3 regions of the Arthrobacter sp. YAF34 genome follow, and region 1 is predicted to be linked to each of the others. Evidence: riboswitches for the same ligand, from Rfam matches in the RefSeq annotation. Region 1 holds a riboswitch; each other region holds the start of a gene.
What was found. A riboswitch is a leader RNA that binds a small molecule or an ion and turns the genes downstream of it on or off. The one in region 1 is predicted to bind S-adenosylmethionine.

Region 1 (5,613 bases):
TCCGGACCAAGGCGTTCGGGGTCCTCTCGGCGCTCGGCACTGCGTTTCCCGAAGGCTGAGTTTCCCGGGTATTTCCAGGAACACCACGGGCCGGGCCTGCAGTCCCAGACGCCGCCAGGGTTACTGCAGCACGGCCGACAGCCTCGCCACGTTGTCCACGTATTTGACCTTCATGGGCCGTTTCATCCAGTCGTCGAGCACCAGTTCGTGCGAGATGCTGCGGTAGGTGTCCTCCACGGCACGGATCCGCTGGACGATGTCCTCGCCGAGGAGCATCACGGACACCTCGAGGTTCAGCGAGAAGGAGCGCATGTCCATGTTGCTGGAGCCCAGCACCGCAACTTCGTTGTCAATCGTGAAGTGCTTGGCGTGCAGCACAAACGGGGCTTTGTAGAGGTAGATCCGCACGCCCGCCTCGAGCAGGGCCTCGTAGTAGGACTGCTGCGCGTGGTGGACGAGGAACTGGTCGCCCTTTTCCGAGACAAAGAGTTCCACTTCGACGCCGCGCTGCGCCGCCGTCGTCACCGCATACAGGAGCGAGTCGTCCGGGACGAAGTAGGGGCTGCACAGCGAGATTTTGTGCTGGGCCGAGTAGATGAGGGTGTTGAAGAGCCGCAGGTTGTTCTCGGTGATGAAGCCGGGGCCGCTGGGGACCACCTGTGCCGTGACGTTGCCGGGGTGAGGCTCCGGCCGGTGTTCCAGTTGCTCTTCCAGGGATTCGTTGGTCTCGCTGAGCCAGTCGGTCGCGAAGACCACGTTCAAGGTGGTGACAATCGGCCCGCGCAGGCAGGCCATGAGCTCCACCCATTCGCGGCCCACCTTGCGGTGCTTGGGATTGTTGTAGGACGGCTCGATGAGGTTTTGGGATCCGGTGAAGGCGATTTCGCCGTCGATTACCATGATCTTGCGGTGGTTGCGAAGATCCGGCCGGCGCCATTGGCCGTGCACCGGGCTCAGCGGCAGCATGGGCCGCCAGCGGATCTTGCTGGCGTTGAGCCGGTCCTTCAGGCGGCGGTAGCCCTTGATTCGGAGCGAGCCGAGGTGGTCAAAGAGGACGCGGACCTCGACGCCGCGCTCCGTGGCCTCCTCCATGGCAGTCAGCAAATCGTCCGTGACGTGATCCGAGCTCATGATGTAGAACTCGGCGTTGACAAACCATTTGGCGCCCCTGACGGCTTCGGTCATCGCCTTGATGGAGTCGGGGTAGCCAGGCAGCAGTTCGACGCTGTTGCCGTCCACCATCGGCAGCGACCCCAGCGTCTTGTTCAGTTCGGAGGCGGATGCCACCCATTCCGGTCCGGCGTAGCGGCTCTCGACGGCCTGCAGTTCCGACGTCCCCGCCCGGATCCTGGTGTTGACCGCTTCCTGCTGGGCGCGGCGGCGCCGGGACAGCCGGAAGTTGCCGAACAGCAGGAACAACAGCAGGCCTATGGTGGGCACAATGAAGATGCACAGTAGCCACGCCATCGCGGTGGTGGGCCGCCGGTTTCCGGGGATGATGCCCAAGACAAGCACCCGGATGGCGAAATCGATCAGGGTCAGGATCATAACGGCCCAGGACGGCAAGGTCTCCGCCATCGGAAATTGCCACAGCACAGGCGAACCCCTCACGCTTCAAGCCCGCGGAACAGTTCCGGAACGGGCAACGAGCAAATCCTATCCCGGGACCACCGGGACTAAGCTGTTGCCATGACCTCTCCTGCCGCTGTTCCTGCGCCCGCAACCGTGCTGGTCTTCCTGGACCCGGCGTTCGACGGCGGCCGCGTGGCGGACGCGTCGAAGCCGCAGCTCATGGCCACGGACCTGGGCGCCACCCGCGGCGACGGCGTTTTCGAATCGCTCCTGGCCGTGGGCGGCCGGCCCCGCAAGATCCAGGCGCACCTGACCCGGCTGGCCGGCTCGGCCCGCCTGCTGGAGCTGGACATCCCGGCCGAGGACGCGTGGCGGCGTGCCGTGGACACCGCCATCGGCGAGTACCGGCGCCAGGATCCGGCCCTGGCTGCCGGCGGCGACGCGGCAGGGGACGAGGTGGTGGTGAAGCTGCTCGTCACCCGCGGGCCGGAGGGCGCCGCAGCCCCCACCTGCTGGGTCCAGGCCTCCGCCCCCTCGGCGGCGGGGCGCCGCCAGCGCGAGACCGGAATCGACGTCATCCTGCTGGACCGCGGCTACGACAGCGAAGTCGGCGAGCGCGCCCCCTGGCTGCTGCTCGGCGCCAAGACCCTCTCCTACGCCGTGAACATGGCGGCGCTGCGTCACGCCCACCGGCACGGCGCGGACGACGTCATCTTCACGTCCGCGGACGGCCGGGTCCTGGAGGGGCCGACGTCGACCGTTCTGCTGGCGCATCTGGAAACGTCGGACGACGGCGCCGGCGGCGTGCGCACGATCCGGCGGCTCATCACCCCGCAGCTGGACAGCGGCATCCTGCCGGGCACCTCGCAGGGCGCCCTGTTCACCGCGGCCAAGGCTGCAGGCTGGGAACTGGGCTACGGACCGCTGGAGCCGAAGGACCTGCTGGACGCCGACGCCGTCTGGCTGATCTCCAGCATCCGGCTCCTGGCGCCGGTGAACCACATCGACGGCCAGGAAATCGGCACCGCGGAGCTCCGCAGGCAGCTCACGGCCGAACTCAACGCCCTGTTCGCCACCATCGAATAGCTAGGCCGGGTCACCCCAGCGCATCCGCGGGAACTGCCGGGCAGCGCCGGAAGGAGGCGGGATTGAAGGCCGGGAGCATGAAAGTTGCCAGCACGGCGTCGAGCAGTTCCGGTGCCCACGTACTGTTCTCCCCCAGCGTCGCGCAGACGCCCAGCACTACGGGGGTCCCGTCGGCGCGGCGCCGGATCTGGACCTGCACCGGCCCGGTCAGTCCGAGTGCGCGCACGGCCGCCAGGCCCAGCTTCCGCACGTCCCCGGCCTCGCCCGCCGGTACCCTGCGGCTGACCTCGTCGCTGCCCGCGCGCCCGTACGGGGTTTTCGTCTTCTCCAGGACCACTGCCAGCGGGGCCATCGCGTTGCGGGCCGGGGTGCCGAACACCAGGGCGACGTAGTCGGCACCCGGGATGAACTCCTGGACCAGCTGCCCGGGCGCCATATTCTTCCAGCTCACGGCGGCGGTCCCGGCCAGCAGGTGGACGGCGCGGGTGCCTTTGAAGATCCGCGGCTTGACCACGACGGGGCCGTTGAGGTCCGCCAGGGACGCCGGCGCGGCAGCCAGGTCCCCGGGGACCGCGAAGCGCGGAACCGGAATGCCGGCCGCCTGCAACGCCCATGCGGTCAACAGCCGGTCGTTGGCGAGGGCCACCGCGGCAGGGTCGCCGACGATGATCCGGACGTCCCGCCCGAATCCGGCGCGGGCCGCGGCCAGGACCGGCAGCTCCACGCTGAGGGTCGGAATGATGACGTTGATGGCTTCCCGGTCCACCAGCCGGCGCAGGTCCAGCACCATGTCCGGGTCCGTCGCCGGCAGGAGCCTGACCGCTGCCACCGCTGGGCCGTCCCCGGCTTGACGGGTATCGGCGCGGGCGTCGGAGCCGAGGCAGGGGACGCCGCGGGCGGCGAGCTGGGCCGCGACGGTCCGGCCGGCGGCGCTCGCTACACCGGTAACCAGTATGCGCGGACCCATGATTGCTCCATTCCGCCGTCACCTGCCGGGCCGCGGCTGCGGCTCCGGCGGTCTCCCGGCCCCTAGTTCCAGACAGTGTGGAATTGCTGACACGTTGCTTCGTGGCCGGGGCGTCGGTCCGGTCCCCACCAGTACACGGCGCATCGTCGGGCCGCGCACGAGTGGGTGGTACCCGAAAATGGGACCGGGCACTACTCGCCCCGTCCGGCGTCTGCGCCGCGCCGCGCCGCGCCGCCCCGGTTATTGGGCCTCGGGCCTTGGGCGTGATCCGGTTACGGAACATGACGACGGCGGCGGTGCGGGTCGGCGTCGTAAGTGTTACGTTTTTGGGGAGTAATGAGAACCGGTGCCAAGCCCTGACTGGCCGGTCGGCAACCCTCCCTTTCGCGGCGGGGTGCCTCAGGTGAAGACTCGGCAGAATCACCATTCGAACTGCAAGCGTGAAAGAGGAGATCCGTCGTGCCCGACACGTCCGCCCCCGTAGTACCCGAAAAGGCATCCCCAAACACAGCCCCCGGTGCGACGTCCGGAGCCGCATCCGCGGGGGAGCAAAAGCTGGCCTACCGGCTGTTCACCGGACCGGATGACCGCGATTTCTGTGAGCGCGTGTCGGCCGCCCTGGCCGAGGGCTATGTCCTGCACGGAAGTCCCGCCGCCACCTTCAACGGCAGCACGGTGATCGTGGCGCAGGCGCTGGTCCTGCCGGCGGCGATTGCCAGCGCGGACGCCGCCGTAGCCAACGCCGTTGATGAACTCGACGCTGACGAGTTTGGCGCGGATGAGGCCTTCGAGGGCCACGCATGAGCTACGCCGGAGACCTCAGCCCGCAGGCCGCGTGGGCCAAACTGGAGGCCGGAGCCGTCCTGGTGGACGTCCGGACCGAGGGCGAATGGGCTCACATCGGCGTCCCGGACACCACGTCCGCGGGCGAGACGCGCAATGATCCGCTCTTCATCCAATGGAACCTCGCCGGCGGCGCGCCCAACCCGCACTTCGTCGACCAGCTCCGGCGGCAGGCCCCGGAGGACACCGGCGTGGAACTGGTGTTCCTGTGCCGCTCCGGCGCCCGGTCGATTGCCGCCGCGAGGGCCGCAACAGCCGCCGGCTACACCTCGTACAACGTTCTCGAGGGCTTTGAGGGCGAGCCCGACCGCTCCGGCGAACGCACCGTCAACGGCTGGAAGAACCGCGGCCTCCCCACCAAGCTCGGAAAGATTTAAGTGACTTTCAATCCCGACGCCGCCGGCTGGTCGGCCGACACCCAGGCCGTCCGTGGCGGCCTTGACCGCACCGGCTTCCAGGAAACCGCCGAACCGATCTTCCTCAACTCCGGTTTCGTCTACGAGTCCGCGGCCGCCGCCGAGCGCGCCTTCACCGGCGAGGACGAGCGCTTCGTCTACTCCCGCTACGGCAACCCGTCGGTCGCGACCTTCCAAGAGAGGCTCCGGCTGCTGGAGGGAACCGAGGCGTGTTTTGCGACCGCGTCGGGCATGTCCGCCGTGTTCACCGCCCTGGGCGCGCTGCTGGGGGCCGGGGACCGGGTGGTCGCCGCCCGCTCGCTTTTCGGCTCGTGCTTTGTGATCCTCAATGAGATCCTGCCGCGCTGGGGCGTCGAGACGGTCTTTGTCGACGGCCCTGACCTGGAACAGTGGCAGTCCGCGCTGTCCCGGCCCACGACGGCGGTCTTCTTCGAGTCGCCGTCGAACCCGATGCAGGAAATCGTGGACATCGCCGCCGTGAGCGAGCTCGCCCATGCGGCGGGGGCCACGGTGGTGGTCGACAACGTCTTCGCCACCCCGCTCCTGCAGCGCTGCGGCGACCTCGGCGCGGACGTAATCGTCTACTCCGGCACGAAGCACATCGACGGCCAGGGACGCGTGCTGGGCGGGGCGATCCTAGGCACCAAGGAATTCATCGACGGACCCGTCAAGCAGCTCATGCGGCACACCGGACCGTCGCTCTCGGCCTTCAACGCCTGGGTCCTGACC
Region 2 (5,613 bases), on a different contig from region 1:
TCGCCGGCCAGGGCGGTTACGGGTTCCAGACCTCCTCCGGCATTGCGGAGCTGGCCGCCGGGCTCATCCTCGCCGGCCAGGGGTCCGCCGCTTCCGTTGCTGCCGCGGACGCCAGTCCGGCATCCCGGACAGCGGAGGCGCTGGCCGCGACCCGCTGGTCCATCCGGCGCTGAAGAATGGTTCCATGAGCACCCTCATCACCAACATCGCCGAACTGATGACCCAGGACGCGGAACACCGCATCCTCCGCGACGCGGCAGTGGTGATCGAGGGCGAGCGGATTTCCTGGCTCGGTCCCGCGGCCGACGCCCCTGCCGCGGACGAAAGCGTGGACGCCGGGGGCCGGGCGCTCCTGCCGGGCTGGGTCGATTCGCACACCCACCTGATTTTCGCGGGGGACCGCACGGCCGAGTTCGAGGCCCGGATGGCGGGGGAGAGTTACAGCGCCGGCGGCATCGCCGTCACCACCGGTGCCACCCGGGGCACGAGCGACTTCGACCTCACCCGGCTGGCGATGGGCCGGGTCGCCGAGGCCGTGTCGCAGGGCACCACGTACCTGGAGACCAAGACCGGCTACGGCCTGGACCTTGAGAACGAGGCCCGCAGCGCCCGGATCGCCTCCACGGTCGCGGACGAAGTCACCTATCTGGGGGCGCACCTGGTGCCCGCCGGGACGGACGCGGAGGAATATACGGAGCTGGTGTGCGGGCCGATGCTCGCCGCCGTGCTGCCCTACGTCCGCTGGGCCGACGTCTTTTGCGAGCGGGGCGCCTTCAACGAGGACCAGTCCCGCCGGGTGCTCCAGGCCTGCAAGGACGCCGGGCTGGGCCTGCGCGTCCACGGCAACCAGCTCGGCGAGGGCCCGGGCGTCCGGCTCGCCGTGGAATTCGGCGCCGCGAGCGTGGACCACGTGAACTACCTCTCCGCCGCGGACATCGAGGCGCTCGCCGGCAGCTGGTTCGGCTGGGACGCCGGCTCCGGCGGAGGCACGCGCGGCACGGTCGCGACGTGCCTGCCGGCCTGCGATCTCTCCACCCGGCAGCCGCTGGCCCCGGGCCGGGCCCTGCTCGACGCCGGCGCGCAGCTGGCCCTGGCCTCCAACTGCAACCCCGGCACGTCGTACACGAGCTCCATGGCGTTCTGCGTCACCACCGCCGTTCTGCAGATGCGGCTCAGCGTCCACGAGGCGGTCCGCGCAGCGACCTACGGCGGCGCGTTGGCCCTCGGGCGGGAGTCCGGGAACGACGTCGACGGCGAACGCGCGGTGGGCTCGATCGCCGTCGGACACCGCGCGGACCTGCACCTGCTCAATGCGCCGTCCGCCACGCACCTGGCCTACCGGCCCGGCATCCCCCTGACGCACGCCGTATGGCGGGCCGGCACAGAACAGCAGGTCAGCGCAGCCCAGGCGGTGCGCTAGCTGTACTGTCCCGGCACAGCTAGAAAAACATCGGCGGGGCGTCGAGAACGGTCTCGTCCACACGCCTCTTCTCCCACTGGGTGAAGGGCTTGTCAAGCTCGTACTTGCCGTGCGCACTGCGCAGCAGGGTGCGGACCTCGGCGTTCTCCGGGTTGTTCAAGGACTCGAAATACTCCACGGACCAGTGGAACCAGCGCATGCAGAACAGCCGCATGGTCAGTCCGTGCGTCACAAACAGTGCATTCGGCGCATAGCTGGGCCTCGACCAGTGCCGGTACAGGGTTTCCATGAAGGAGGAAATCCGGTCATACACATCGGAGCCTGACTCGCCCTCGCGGAAGCGGTAGAAGAAGTGCCCGTAGGCGTTGCGGAGCTCCTTCTGGTCCTCGATGTCACCGGCGATCTGAAAGTTGGCCCAGTCCTGTTCCCGCAGCCGGGGCTCCTCGATCACCCGCTCCACGAGGGGACCCAGATTGAGCGCCTCGAGCGTTTGGTAAGCGCGCAGGTACGGCGAGACGTAGACGCACACCGGGCGGCCGTCCAACTGGCGCCGGACCTCGACGCCGGCCGCCGCCGCCTGCTCCAGCCCGAGCGGCGTCAGCGGGATCCGGTAGTCCGGAACGCGGTTGTAGATCGAGGTGTCGGCATTGGCAGCGGACTGGCCGTGCCGGATCATGATGATTTTCCGGGGCGCACTCATAGTCCCCAAGCATAGGGGTCCCAAAAGCAAGGGCCGTAGGCAAAGCCCCGCACGGCCGGCGCGCTCCTAAGACCAGCAAACTCTCGGCAACTGCAGGCAAGATAGGACCATGTTGGTTCCCTCCCGCCGTCGGCTGCGGTTCGAAGTGTTGATTGTCCTGGGGCTGTCGCTGGGGCAGTCCGCGGTCTATTCCGTCGTGCAGCTCATGGACAAAATGACCCAGGCGCCGCTGGCCCAGGGGACGTCCACGCTGAACCGTTCGCAGAGCCCGCGCGAATACTTCGATCTCACCTACCAGCTGCTGGACATCTTCTTCGCCCTGGTCCCCGTGGCCCTGGTGATCTACTTCCTCACCGAACGGTGGCCGGGCGGAGAGCACGGCACCTCGGCGTTCCGGAAGATCGGCTTCGACTTCGCCCGACCCGGCAAGGACCTGCTGCAGGGACTGGGGCTCGCCGCGGTCATCGGCGTTCCGTCCCTGGCGCTCTACGCCGCCGGCCGGGCCCTGGGGATCACGACGGCGATCATCCCCAGTGCGCTGGACGCGTACTGGTGGACGGTGCCGGTCCTTGTCCTCTCCGCGATCCGGCACGCGGTGGTCGAGGAAGTGATCGTGGTGGCCTACCTGCTCGACCGGCTTGGAAAACTGGGCTGGAGCACCCCGGCGGCCATCGCCGCCAGCGCCCTGCTCCGCGGCAGCTACCACCTCTATCAGGGGTTCGGGCCGTTCATCGGCAACGCGGTGATGGGCGTTGTCTTCGCCCTGGTGTACACCCGGACCAAGCGCGTCATGCCGCTCGTGATCGCGCACGCCATCCTGGATACCGTGGCGTTCGTGGGATTCAGCCTGTTCGGCAAAGCCGTGGGCCTGGGCTGACAGCCAACACAGCAACGCGGGGTCACTTTCGGCCCATCCGGAGCCTCCGGACGGGCGCGAAGTGACCCCGCGTTGCTTTTATGAACAGGCGACCCCGGCCGGCCTTAAAGAAGTATCGGCCGCCATCTAAGGGTGACAACGTTGGCACCCTTAGATGGCGGCCGAAGTGTGGGGCAGGTGCAGCGTTAGATCGTGACCGCTCCGGAAGCGGTCTCGAAGGTGACGGAGAGGATGCCGGGCGTGCCGTGCGGCGCGATCCAGTGAACGGCCACGTCCTCCAGCGGCTTTTCCACCGGCTCGCCCAGCCATTCGGTCACCCGCTCTGCGGAACCGGCAATGGTCAGCGCGGACATTTTGACATCGCTCTCGTAGGCTTTGGACGGGTGGAGCTCCGGATTGCCCTCCCACTTGAGCATGTACGGCACCTGGGGATCGGCGATGAGGCCCAGGATGCCGATCTGCTTCCAGACCAGTTCACGGCCGTCGGGGAACTTCCGGTTGCCGTTCACGGCCGAGCGGCCCAGCCGCTCCTCGAACGGGGCGAGGTCGTCCACTTCGACGCACCAGCCCATCCAGCCGCCGCCGGCCTCGGAGCGTGCCCGGACGGCCTGGCCAAAGGGAGCCTTGTCCGACGCCGGGTGGTTCAGGACCTCAACGACTTCCAGGTACTTGTGGCCCGCGAGCGGGATAATCATGTTGCGTGTCCCGAAACGGGGGTGCACTCCGCCCTTTACGGCTTCGACGCCGAGGGCGGACGCAATACGTTCAGTGGTGGCTGCCAAGCCATCGTGTTCACAGGCGTAAGAGACGTGATCCATGCGCATGCCCTCATCTTGGCACTTTGTGATGGACCTCTCAGCTTAGGCTCCCCTTACCGTCATAGGATGTCACGGCGCGCCGTCAGCGGCAGCCCGGGAAGCGTCTGCAGGCGGCGCCACGGTCCGTCATCTTCATGTTCGTCACAAAGCTATCCAACGCCCGCCCGCCCTTCCTAGACTGAAGCAAGGTCATGAGTGCCAGCGCACAGCCCCGGCTTGCTGGCCGGCAACCCTCGTATCGCGGTGGGGTGCCCCGGGTGAAGACCTGGCCGTCCGGCGCCCGCCGGAGGGCAAGCGCGGCGCCTGTGCCGGTCCGGGCCGATGGCCCTGGGCGGTGCTGTGCCCGGTCCCTTGAGGAGCATCAATGTCCACTGCCTGGTCCTTTGAAACCCGCCAGATCCACGCCGGTCAGGAGGCGGACTCCGCCACCGGGGCGCGGTCCCTCCCGATCTACCAGACGACGTCGTTCGTGTTCCCAAGCGCCGAAAGCGCCGCGAACCGCTTCGCGCTGGCCGAGCTCGCCCCCATCTATACCCGGATCGGCAACCCCACCCAGGACGCCGTCGAACAGCGCGTGGCAAGCCTTGAAGGCGGCCTCGCGGCCCTGCTGCTCAGCTCCGGCCAGGCCGCCGAGACCTTCGCGATCCTCAACGTGGCCGAAGCCGGGGACCATGTAGTGGCCAGCCCCAGCCTCTACGGCGGAACGTACAATCTGCTCGCCCACACGTTGAAGAAGTTCGGCATCTCCGTGACATTCGTTGCGGACCCGGACAACCTTGACCACTGGCGGGACGCCGTCCAGCCCAACACCAAGCTGTTCTTCGGCGAGGTGGTGTCCAACCCGCGCCAGGACGTGCTGGACATCGAAGGCATCTCCAAGGTGGCCCATGAGGCCGGCGTGCCCCTGATCGTGGACAACACCCTGTCCACCCCCTACCTCATCCGTCCGATCGAGTGGGGCGCAGACATCGTGGTCCACTCCGCCACCAAGTACCTCGGCGGCCACGGCGCCGCGATCGCCGGCGTGATCGTTGATTCCGGCAACTTCGACTTCGGCAAGGACCCCGAGCGGTTCCCGGGCTTCAACACCCCGGACCCCACCTACAACGGGCTGGTCTACGCCCGCGACCTCGGTGCCGGCGGCGCCCTCGGGGCCAACCTCTCCTACATCCTCAAGGCCCGGGTGCAGCTCCTTCGCGACCTGGGCTCCGCCGTGTCCCCGTTCAACGCCTTCCTCATTGCCCAGGGCATCGAGACGCTCAGCCTGCGCGTCGAACGCCACGTGGCCAACGCCACCAGCGTCGCCGAATGGCTGGAGGCCAGGGACGACGTCGAGTCGGTCGCCTACGCCGGACTGCCGTCCAGCCCCTGGTACGAACGCGGGCGCAAGTACGGGCCCAAGGGGACCGGCGCCGTCGTGGCATTCACGATCGCCGGGGGAGCCGAGGCCGGCAAGCGGTTTGTCGATGCCCTCGAGCTGCACTCGCACGTGGCAAACATCGGCGACGTCCGCTCCCTGGTGATCCACCCGGCGTCGACCACGCACAGCCAGCTCTCGGCCGAGCAGCAGGCCGTGGCCGGCGTGAGCCCGGGGCTGGTGCGGCTCTCGGTCGGCCTGGAGCACATCGATGACATCCTCGCGGACCTCGACGCCGGATTCCGCGCGGCCAAGGGCGCCTAAGGACACGCCGCATTCGCCGGAGCCGTCGAGGTCGCCGTAACGCTCGGGCGGCCTCGGTGGTTTCCGGCGGTCCCGGTGCACTGGACACCGGGGTGTCACACGGAAGTCACAATCTTG
Region 3 (5,613 bases), on a different contig from region 1:
GGGCAGCTGGAGAAGGTCGCCGGGGGCGTGGCCTAAGTGCTCGTGCAGGTACCAGTCGAGGTTGGCCGAGACCTTGGCCCGGGTGGCCGGCGACGCCGCGAGGTAGTAGCTGCGGGACTTGGCCAGCTCCTGGATATCCTCCGTGGTGACGGCATCCTCCCACCGGGTCAGGTGGCTCTCCAGCCCGGTGAACTCGGGACCTAGGGGCGGGCGAAAGTGGGGTTTGTGGACGTCTCCGGCATGCATGATGCGGGAGAGCCGGTGCACCCAGGGCACGGCGGTGTCCAGTTGGTTCCAGATCAGGCCCAGCACGCCGTGCGGCCTCAGGATCCGGGCGATTTCGGCGCTGGCCAGCTGGGGGTCGCACCAGTGCCACGCCTGGGCAACCGTGACCAGGTCGAACCGCTCGGGCTCAAGGCCCGTCCGCTCGGCGGTTCCCTCGACGGCGGTGACATCCGGCAGGGTCCGGCGCAGCTGCTCGAGCATGTCCGCCGACGGGTCAACGGCCACCACGTGCAGGCCCCGTGCGGCCAGGAGTGCGGTGAACTTTCCGGTGCCCGCACCAACGTCCGCGGCGTCCCGGGCTCCCGCCGGGATCAGCCAGTCAGCCGATTCCTGCGGGTAGCCCGGGCGGACGCGTTCGTAGTGCGCTCCGCCGTCCTGGAAGCTTTGTCCGAGTTCCTGGCGGCGCACACCCTGCAGTTTGGGGCCACTGTGCCTTTTGAGGCCACTGGGCATTTTGGGTTCACTGCGCATTTGGGGGCCACTGGGCATTTTGGGCACGCTGTGCAACGTGCGATCTCCTTCGGCAGGTCCTTGATGTCAGTACCTTTCGAATTTACCGCACTGGTTCACCGCACTGGACCGGGTCCCGATTCTGCCGCCCGTAAGACGCCTTAGTCCACACTGCAGGGTGCGGCACCGGCCGTGCCCGGGGTGTTCGGCGCCCAGTGCGGGTAGCTGCGGTTGTCGTTGGCCGGCACCCAGCGGCCGGCGTCCACCACGTAGTCCCAGCCGAGCCCGTCTTGCCGCAGGTGCCGCAGGCCGGCCAGGAGCCGCTCGGCATCCTCCAGCCGCGACCCGAGGCCGAAGCTGGCCCGCAGGGAGCCGGCGGGCAGGCCGAGCCGTTTGAGCAGAGGGTGGGCGCAGAAGCGGCCGTCGCGCAGGCCGATGCCGTGTTCGGCCGACAAGTAGGCGGCCACCAGTCCGGCGTCGTAGCCTTCGACGGAAAAGTTCACGACGCCGATGGTGCCGGCGCCCGGCTCATCGCCTGCAGGGGACGAACGGTAGGACGAAGCGGGCGTCGAATCGGCGAAGATCCGGTGGACCGTTACCCCCTCGATCCGCTGGAGCCCTTCGACGAGGAAGGACCGGATGGCTTCTTCATGCCCGTACCACTGCTCCGTGTCCAGGGCAGCGAGCACCTGTGTGGCGCGGGCCAGCGCTGCCGCGCCCAGGACATTGGGCGAGCCGCCCTCATGCCGGGCCGGTCCCGTGGTCCAGCTGACGGAGTCGAGCCGGGCGTCGCGGACTGCTCCACCGCCGGCCAGGTGCGGGGTGCCGGCGTCGAGCCAGTCGGTCCGCCCCACCAGCACGCCGGCGCCGAACGGGGCGTACAGCTTGTGCCCGGAGAAGGCGAGGTAGTCGACGTCGTCCGCGGCGATATTTATCCGCCGGTGCGGGGCCAGCTGGGCGGCGTCGACGACGATCCTGGCGCCGTATTCGTGCGCCAGTGCGGCGAGGGCCCGGATGGGCAGGATCTCCCCGGTGACGTTGGAGGCGCCGGTGACGGCCAGCAGGCTCACGCCGCCGCGGGCGAGCTCGTCCCGGAGGCGGTCCACGGTGGCGGCCAGGGTGGGGGCGGCGACGACGCTGCGGTGCGGGACGTTTTGCCAGGGCAGCAGGTTGGCGTGGTGTTCGATGTCGAGGTAGAGGACCTCGCCCGCCGGCCGGCCCTCGCGCAGCGGCAGGCAGCCGGCAAGCAGGTTCAGGGAATCGGTGGTGTTGCGGGTGAAGATCACGGAATCGTCCGGCCGGCCGCCCACGAAGCCCCGCACGATGTCCCGGGCGTTCTCGTAGACCGAGGTGCTGATCTGGGACGCGTAGCCGGCGCCGCGGTGGACGCTCGCGTAGTACGGCAGGATTTCGTTCAGGTAGGCCGAGACCACGGACAGGGCCGGGGCGGAGGCGCCGTAATCGAGGTTGGCGTAGCGGGCCGAGCCGCCCTGGATTAGCGGGGCCTGGATTTCGGCCCCGGTGACGGCGGCCAGCGGCCGCGCGGCGGCAGTGATGCGGTGATCGGTCCGCCCGGCAGCATGGCTGGCATCGGTACCGGGGTGGATTTCGGGGGCAGCAGGAAAAACGGCAGTTGTCATGGGACCTCACTCGGACAGGACCCCCCCTCGTGGGAATCCGCGCTTGCCGTGTCCGTTCCGGACCGGCCAGGTCGTCACCCGGGGCACCCCGCCGCGTCTGGAGGGTTGCCGGCCAGCAAACCGGGGTTTAGCGCTGGCACTCGTGACCTGCATCGAGCGTAGGACATCCGCGCCGGCGGGGAGAAGGCAGTCCCCGAATGTGAAGCGGATTGTTACGCGCGCGGAACGCGCGCACCTGCAGCGCGCACCTAGAGGAGGTCGTCGAGTCCGGGGTTGAGCCGCTTGAGCACTTCCGAGTGGAGGATCGAGTTGGTGGCCAGCGCGTTACCGCCGAAGGGTCCGTCCTCGCCCTCGAGCGAGGTGAACCGGCCGCCGGCTTCAGTGACGATCGGCACCAGGGCGGCCATGTCGTAGAGGTTGAGTTCGGGCTCGCAAGCGATGTCCACCGCACCCTCTGCCACGAGGCAGTATGACCAGAAGTCGCCGTAGGCGCGGGTGCGCCACACCTCCTCGGTGAGGCCCAGGAACTCGTCCAGGTTCCCGCGCTGCTTCCAACCGCCGAGGCTGGAATAGGACAGCGAGGCGTCCTCAAGCTTGGAGACGTTGGAGACCTTCAGCCGGGTGGCCGCGGCCAGCGAGCGGCCCGTGTAGGCGCCGGAGCCCTTGGCCGCCCACCAGCGCTTGCCCAGAGCAGGGGCGCTGACGACGCCGACCACCGGCTCGCCCTCGTCAACGAGGGCAATCAGGGTGGCCCAGACCGGGACGCCGCGGACAAAGTTTTTGGTGCCGTCGATCGGGTCAATGATCCAGCGGCGGGAGCCGTGACCCGAGCTGCCGAATTCCTCGCCCAGGACGGCGTCGCGTGGACGGGACCGGGAGAGCTGGCCGCGGATGGCCTCTTCGGCGGACTTGTCGGCATCGGTGACCGGGGTGAGGTCGGGCTTCGTTTCGATCCGAAGGTCGAGCGCCTTGAAACGGCTCATGGTCTGGGAATCGACGGAATCTGCCAGGACATGGGCAAGGCGCAGGTCATCGTTGTAGCTCGAAGCGGATTGGCTCATGGTTCCAAACTACCGGGAAAGCGGGCCTCCAGCCGGGAGGCCGCGGCGCTGCGCCGCGGGCCGGGAAGCGGCGCCGCTCAGGACACGGTGCCCAGTTCCTTGGTTTCCTGGGCTTCCTGACGGGGGTCCGTGCCCAGCAGCCGGCGCAGGGAGGCCAGCCGTGCAGGCCCCGACGCGCCAGCGTGCCCGGCCGCAACCCAGGCGTCGACGCCGCAGTTGACGGCGGTGGCGTCGTGCTTGCAGCCGCGTTCGCAATCGTCGGTGCCCGGTTCCAGATCCGGGAAGGAGCGCAGGATCCGGTCCGGGTCCACATGGGCCAGTCCGAAGGACCGGATGCCGGGGGTGTCGATGATCCAGCTGCCGGCCGGGGCATCGTTGACCTTGAGCGCCAGCGCGGAGGAAGACGTGTGGCGCCCGCGGCCGGTCACCGCGTTGACGCCGCCGGTGGCACGTTCGGCCCCGGTCAGGGCATTGACCATGGTGGACTTGCCCACGCCGGAATGGCCGAGCATGACGGTGACCTTCCCGTCGAGGTAGCTGCGGAGCTGGGACACCGCGTCCTTGTCCAGCCGGGCGGAAAGCCCGTCATCGGAGCGGGCGTCGATGCCGGACGCTGCGGAGTCGGCCGTCTTGGAGATGATGACGGGGAAGTCCAGGTGCGTGTAGTTGGAGAGCAGCTCGGCGGGATCCTTCACGTCGGCCTTGGTCACCAGGAGCAGCGGCGAAATGCCGGCGTCGTACGCGGCCACCAGTGCGCGGTCGATGAAACCGGTCCGGGGCTCGGGATTGGCCGCGGCGACCACCACAACGAGCTGGTCGGCGTTGGCCACGACGGCGCGTTCGATCGGGTCTGTGTCATCGGCACTGCGGCGTAGCAGCGTCTTGCGGTCCTGGATCTTGACGAGCCGGGCAAGGGTGTCGGGTTCGCCGCTGACGTCCCCGACCAGGGAGACGAAGTCCCCGGCCACCACGGGATTGCGGCGGAGCTCCCGTGCCCGCGCCGCGATGATCTTGCGTTCGTCGGCGGTGCCTTCGCCGACGACGGCGGTGTAGCGTCCGCGGTCGACCGTGATGATGCGTCCGGTGACGGCGTCGTCGTGGCTGGGCCGGTCCTTGGTGCGGGGCCGTGAGCCCTTTTTGTTGGGACGGATCCGGACATCGGACTCGTCCCAGGAATCAGTGCTGCGTGCCACCGGCGGTGTCCTCGTTGGTGGGGGTGCCCTGGGCCAGCATGGCTTCCCAGAGCTGCGGGAAGCCGGGCATGGTCTTGGCGGTGGTCCCGATGTCTTCGACTTCGACGCCGGGCACGGCGAGGCCCAGGATCGCGCCGGCGGTGGCCATCCGGTGGTCCGCGTAGCTGTGCACGACGCCACCGTGCAGCCGCGCCGGGCGGATGATGAGTCCGTCCGCTGTCTCTTCGGCGTCGCCGCCGAGGCGGGTGATTTCCGCGACGAGCGCGGCGAGCCGGTCCGTTTCGTGGCCTCGGAGGTGGGCGATGCCGCTCAGCCGCGAGGGGCCGGTGGCCAGGGCGCAGAGCGCCGCGACGGTGGGGGCGAGCTCGCTGGTCTCGTCGAAGTCGCCGCCCCTGATCTCGGGGCCGCCGCTGACGGTCAGGGTGCCGCCGTCGAGCGTCACGGTCGCGCCCATGGCCGCCAGGATGCCGCGCCACAGGTCGCCGACCTGCGTGGTCCCGGCCGGCCAGTTGGGGATCCGCACGGTGCCGCCGGTAGCGAGGGCCGCCGCGAGGAAGGGGCCGGCGTTCGAGAGGTCCTGCTCGATCCGCTGGTCGAAGGCACGGATCGGGCCGGGGGAGACAACCCAGTGGTTCGGCACCGAGTCATCGACCACCACGCCGACGCCGCGCAGCACGGCCACCGTCATGTTGATGTGGTCCAGGCTTGGCACGGGCTTTCCGACGTGCTCGAGATGGAGCCCCTCGGTGAAGCGGGCGCCGGCCAGCAGCAGGGCGGAGACGAACTGTGATGACGCGCTGGCGTCGATGATGAGGTGGCCGCCGCGGACGTCTCCGGTGCCGTGTACGGTGAACGGCAGGGACGACGCCGGCCCGCCGTCGGGCGCGCTGACCGCCACGCCCAGGCCCGCCAGGGCCTCAATGATGGTGCCCATCGGACGCTTGCGGGCGTGCGGGTCGCCGTCGAAGCGGGACGCGCCGCGAA

Region 2: linked by a shared signal. The riboswitch ahead of AB4Y72_RS03440 (bifunctional o-acetylhomoserine/o-acetylserine sulfhydrylase) and the one ahead of AB4Y72_RS13730 (DUF1737 domain-containing protein) in region 1 are both predicted to bind S-adenosylmethionine.
Region 3: linked by a shared signal. The riboswitch ahead of AB4Y72_RS11225 (aminotransferase class V-fold PLP-dependent enzyme) and the one ahead of AB4Y72_RS13730 (DUF1737 domain-containing protein) in region 1 are both predicted to bind S-adenosylmethionine.

Annotation. Positions count from the first base shown of each region.
Region 1 is NZ_JBFRCV010000010.1:119,748-125,360, forward strand. Features, by position in the region: gene pabB (aminodeoxychorismate synthase component I) at 1-59, shown strand, start outside; gene cls (cardiolipin synthase) at 121-1,548, opposite strand; gene AB4Y72_RS13720 (aminodeoxychorismate lyase) at 1,690-2,658, shown strand; gene AB4Y72_RS13725 (hypothetical protein) at 2,669-3,625, opposite strand; SAM riboswitch class IV at 3,958-4,072, shown strand; gene AB4Y72_RS13730 (DUF1737 domain-containing protein) at 4,181-4,429, shown strand; gene AB4Y72_RS13735 (rhodanese-like domain-containing protein) at 4,426-4,845, shown strand; gene AB4Y72_RS13740 (O-succinylhomoserine sulfhydrylase) at 4,846-5,613, shown strand, end outside.
Region 2 is NZ_JBFRCV010000002.1:235,824-241,436, forward strand. Features, by position in the region: gene AB4Y72_RS03415 (NAD(P)/FAD-dependent oxidoreductase) at 1-173, shown strand, start outside; gene AB4Y72_RS03420 (imidazolonepropionase) at 185-1,420, shown strand; gene AB4Y72_RS03425 (histidine phosphatase family protein) at 1,440-2,120, opposite strand; gene AB4Y72_RS03430 (CPBP family intramembrane glutamic endopeptidase) at 2,230-2,997, shown strand; gene AB4Y72_RS03435 (VOC family protein) at 3,183-3,821, opposite strand; SAM riboswitch class IV at 4,003-4,118, shown strand; gene AB4Y72_RS03440 (bifunctional o-acetylhomoserine/o-acetylserine sulfhydrylase) at 4,180-5,496, shown strand.
Region 3 is NZ_JBFRCV010000008.1:19,825-25,437, reverse strand. Features, by position in the region: gene AB4Y72_RS11230 (class I SAM-dependent methyltransferase) at 1-756, opposite strand, end outside; gene AB4Y72_RS11225 (aminotransferase class V-fold PLP-dependent enzyme) at 897-2,375, opposite strand; SAM riboswitch class IV at 2,410-2,523, opposite strand; gene hisN (histidinol-phosphatase) at 2,624-3,436, opposite strand; gene rsgA (ribosome small subunit-dependent GTPase A) at 3,514-4,629, opposite strand; gene aroA (3-phosphoshikimate 1-carboxyvinyltransferase) at 4,613-5,613, opposite strand, start outside.